DNA from 2 places in the Providencia sp. UF-224 genome. Region 1 is predicted to be linked to the other one. Evidence: predicted binding sites of a transcription regulator. Region 1 holds the regulator's gene; the other holds the start of a gene.
The links. The regulator ArgR, encoded in region 1, controls arginine synthesis, uptake and breakdown. The targets are predictions, from matches to a motif close to ANTGAATAAAAATACANT.
Positions count from the first base shown of each region.

Region 2: argC (N-acetyl-gamma-glutamyl-phosphate reductase) is a predicted target of ArgR. The motif match lies at 1,120-1,137, and genes of this name have one in related genera.

Region 1 covers NZ_JBSICC010000017.1:39,043-41,527, reverse strand. Annotated here, with positions in the region: gene mdh (malate dehydrogenase) at 1-584, opposite strand, end outside; gene argR (transcriptional regulator ArgR) at 1,080-1,550, shown strand; gene AC4IFO_RS15555 (DUF6122 family protein) at 1,638-2,060, shown strand; gene mpl (UDP-N-acetylmuramate:L-alanyl-gamma-D-glutamyl-meso-diaminopimelate ligase) at 2,102-2,485, opposite strand, start outside.
Region 2 covers NZ_JBSICC010000022.1:48,869-51,353, forward strand. Annotated here, with positions in the region: gene argE (acetylornithine deacetylase) at 1-1,073, opposite strand, end outside; gene argC (N-acetyl-gamma-glutamyl-phosphate reductase) at 1,176-2,180, shown strand; gene argB (acetylglutamate kinase) at 2,193-2,485, shown strand, end outside.

The sequences.
Region 1 (2,485 bases):
GAGAAGCTTACGCCTTCAATTTGTGATAACAGAGGCAGAATTGTCACACCAGAGTGACCACCGATAACTGGCACTTCGACATCGTTGACGTTTTTGCCTTTTAATTCAGCAACAAAAGTATTAGAACGAATGATATCTAATGTGGTCACACCGAATAAACGGTTTTTGTCGTATACACCGGCTTTTTTCAGAACTTCAGCAGCGATTGCAACGGTGGTGTTCACTGGGTTAGTGATGATACCGATTAATGCTTTCGGGCAAGTTTCTGCAATTTGTTGAACCAGGTTACGAACGATGCCTGCGTTGATGTTAAACAGGTCTGAACGGTCCATGCCTGGTTTACGCGCAACACCCGCAGAGATAAGAACAATATCTGCACCTTTAAGAGCAGGTTTCGCATCTTCACCCGCAAAACCCGTCACTTTAACATCCGTTGGGATGTGACTTAAGTCAGCAGCAACACCTGGAGTAACCGGTGCGATGTCGTAGAGGGAGAGTTCTGAACCGGCTGGAAGCTGGTTTTTGAGAAGAAGGGCGAGAGCCTGACCGATACCACCTGCTGCACCTAGGACTGCAACTTTCATTCTGAAACTCCTTAATTTGTACTTTAAAAAGATATCACTTTATTTGTTTATACACTCAACACATTACGTATAAAAAACAATTTCTTAACAGATAGAGAGAGAGTTTAACGCTAGAGAATTTGTCGACTAATTGCCATCATTCTAAACAAATTCCTTATCTGTTAATGAGATAACGGGCACTTTTTTAACAAATAGTTTTTCTCACTATTGCTTTTCGCACAATAAGTGGTTTTTCCTGTTCATTATTCAAGCAAAAACCATTTTGTTAACAATAAAGTTACAACTTTTATAAGCTAAATTCATTGATCTATTATGCTAATGTTTAATACTAACTATTTAAGATAAATTAACCATTCACGCTGAAAACGGAATAACATAAAACCTTAAAGGTTCCGTTATCATTGATTATTAAATCATCATAACGCAATTTTGTTGCATAAAAATGCACTTTTACGGATAATACAACTTAGTTTAATGCCGATGAATGGGTTAATTATGCGCACTCCGTCTAAACAAGAAGACTTAGTTAAGGCTTTTAAAGCCCTACTCAAAGAAGAAAAATTTAGCTCTCAGGCTGAAATTGTCACGGCTTTGCAGGAAGAAGGCTACGAAAACATTAATCAATCTAAAATTTCCAGAATGCTCACCAAGTTTGGTGCCGTTCGCACTCGTAATGCGAAAATGGAAATGGTGTATTGCCTGCCAGCTGAGCCCGGTGTGCCGACAGCCACCAGCCCATTGAAAAACCTCGTTTTGGATATCGATTACAACCCATCGGTTGTGGTGATTCGAACCAGCCCAGGTGCAGCCCAATTAATTGCTCGCTTACTGGATTCATTAGGTAAAGCAGAAGGCATTTTAGGCAGTATTGCTGGGGATGATACAATATTCTCTACACCTGCGAATAACTTCACGACAAAAGAGCTATACGAAGCAATTTTAGCGTTGTTCGAACAAGAGCTCTAAGTTACATCAATCGCTTGATGTAACACTAAGGGGGAAAAGCATCGACTTTCCCTCTTTTTATTTAAGCCAAAGATTAGGGGCTCTACCGTGCTATTCGACATTTTTCGCAATATTGTGCATTACGGCTTTCATTTTTTGATGCCCATTTTGTTTGCATATCTGTTTTGGCGAAAAAACTGGAAGTTAGCTGCGTTGATTATGATTGCGACGATGGCGATCGATTTAGACCACTTACTAGCAACCCCTATTTTCGACCCTGAGCGTTGTGGTATTGGCTTCCACCCTCTTCATTCCCTCTGGGCTGCGATTGCCTATGTTGTATTGCTGTTTATGCCATCGTGGAAACTCAAAGCAGTGGCGGTCGGGTGCTTGTTCCATCTTTTTACCGATTCCCTCGATTGCTATATGGGCAGCTTAAAAAAAGAAATGAATAGCCCAGTGACATTAAGCTGGGTGATAGACCAATGCCCATTCAACACATCAGACATAAAAAAACCCCAGCTATCTTAATGAACACTGGGGTCTATCTAACCTATTATCTGTAGGCTAACTTACTCATCCACTTCAGTTTCTGCTTTGGCTTTTAAGCCTGCCAGCAATTTCCCATGGATGCCTTCAAAACCACCGTTGCTCATCACGAGGATATGGTCACCGGGCTGCGCAGTCTCAATCACCATATTGGTTAGGGCCTCAATATCCGCACTCCAGCGAGCAGGTTGCACGCATTTCTCAGCGATGTCAGTCACCATCCACGGAATATTCGCCGGTTGGAATAAAAAGACTTCATCAGCACGGCCTAAAGCTGGGGCGATATCATTTTTATTCACGCCCAGTTTCATGGTATTGGAACGAGGCTCTAACACGGCAATAATGCGAGAAGTCCCGCCCACTTTACTGCGTAACGCTTCGAGTGTTGCCAAAATGGCGGTTGGGTG
Region 2 (2,485 bases), on a different contig from region 1:
TCGGGTTGATGGGCTTGTTCAATAGAGCCGGGGCCCAGAACTAAAGTTGGGCAAAGTTCTTGAATAAACGGCGCTTCGGTGCAGTAATTCACCGTATCGGCTTTTTGACCCAGCAACTGTTCTATCACCGCCACCATTTTGTGATCTGTCGGGCATTCATAACCTGGTATCGGTGGATGCATTGACTCAATGGCTAAGCGACCCGGCCATTTTGCCCGAACAGGTTCCAGGGCATCATTCAGTAGCTCATCCAAATCTTGCAATGTCAGCCCTGGTAATGGGCGAATATCCATATGTAATTCACAGCAACCACAAATACGGTTTGCCGCATCACCGCCATGAATATGACCGAAGTTCATGGTGGGATAAGGGATCACGAAAGCCGGGTTATTAAAACGCTCTTTCAATGTGTTACGCAGCGTCATTAAATGAGAAATCGACTCATGCATCAGCTCAATGGCATTGACACCACGCTCCGGGTCACTTGAATGCCCCGATTGCCCCGTAATGCGGATAGCGTTAGATAAATGGCCTTTATGTGCGCGTATTGGTTGTAATGAGGTCGGCTCACCGATAATGGCAAAGTCAGGGCGCAATGCAGTGTTCGCCGCAAAATAACGGGCTCCCGCCATCGAAGTTTCTTCATCTGCAGTCGCAAGGATATGCAGTGGGCGCTTGAGCTTCGCAAGATCCATATCACGCAGCGCATCGACAATAAAAGCAAAGAAGCCTTTCATGTCTGCGGTACCGAGGCCATAAAGCTTGCCATCGTGTTCTGTCAGCTCGAAAGGGTTTTTGCTCCAGCGGCCATCATCAAAAGGCACAGTGTCGGTATGGCCACATAACATCAGGCCACCATTACCCTCGCCAATGGAAGCTAGCAGATTATATTTATCACGTGTTTCCGGTACGGGTTGAATATTGACCGAAAACCCCAGCGTCTCTAACCACCCACCAAGGAGTTCCACAAGGGCTTTATTGCTCTGATCCAAATGAGAATCAGTCGCACTAATCGATGGAGTGGCAATTAATTGACGATAAATCTCAATAAATGCAGGTAATTTAATATTCACTGTTGACAGCCTTAATCCATAATAGTATCAATATTCATGCACTTTATTTGAATAAAAATACACATTAAACTGTTTGGGTCACGAGTACAAGGTAGAAAGCATATGTTGAACACACTCATTATCGGGGCCAGTGGCTATACTGGAGCAGAATTAGCCGCTTATTTGCAACGTCACCCTGAAATTAACCTTCAAGGGTTGATGGTATCGAAGCAAAGTGCCGATGCAAATAAACGTTTTTCTGATTTATATCCCCAGTATAAAGGCATCATTGACCTTCCTGTCCTGCCACTCACTGACGTGGCAGAGGCAGCAAAAGGCATTGATGTTGTTTTCCTCGCCACGGCACATGAAGTGAGCCACGACATCGCCCCACAATTCCTTGAAGCGGGTTGTGTGGTGTTCGATTTATCGGGTGCTTACCGCGTTCAAGATCCTGCGTTCTACACCCAATACTATGGCTTTGAACATACAAATACCGAATGGTTAATGCAAGCAGTTTACGGTTTAGCGGAATGGCAAGCGGATAAAATTCGCCAAGCCCAGTTAATCGCGGTACCGGGCTGTTATCCAACCGTTTCGCAACTTGCGTTAAAACCGTTAATTGAAGCTAAGTTACTGGATAACAGCATGTGGCCTGTTATCAATGCAACCAGTGGTGTGTCAGGGGCAGGGCGCAAGGCTTCAATGACAAACAGTTTCTGTGAAGTGAGCTTACAGCCGTATGGTATTTTCACTCACCGCCATCAGCCTGAAATCTCAACGCATTTGGGGCAAGAGGTGATTTTTACGCCGCATCTGGGCAACTTCTCAAGAGGGATCCTCGCCACTATCACCTGTAAGGTAAAAGCGGGCGTCACAGCAGAGAAAATTGGCGAAACGTTTAAAGAAGCCTATCAAAACAAACCCTTGGTGCGTTTATATGATAAAGGTGTTCCTGCATTGAAATCTGTCGTCGGCACGCCATTTTGTGATATCGGTTATGTATTGAAAGGGGAACACCTGATTTTAGTCGGTACAGAAGATAACCTACTAAAAGGTGCCGCGGCACAAGCTGTACAGTGCATGAATATTCGTTTTGGTTTCAATGAAACCCAGTCATTACTTTAATAAGGACAAGCCATGCAACCCTTAGTGATTAAATTGGGCGGTGTGTTACTGGATAGTACTGAAGCGTTAGAAAAACTGTTTACCGCTATTCAAACTTATCGCCAAGCACATCAACGCGAGCTGGTGATTGTCCATGGTGGTGGTTGTTTAGTGGATGAATTAATGCAGAAGTTGCAACTTCCCGTTGTGAAGAAGCAGGGGCTGCGGGTTACACCGGCGGATCAAATCGACATTATTACGGGGGCTTTAGCTGGGACGGCAAATAAAACCTTACTGGCATGGAGCATCAAACACCAATTACCCGC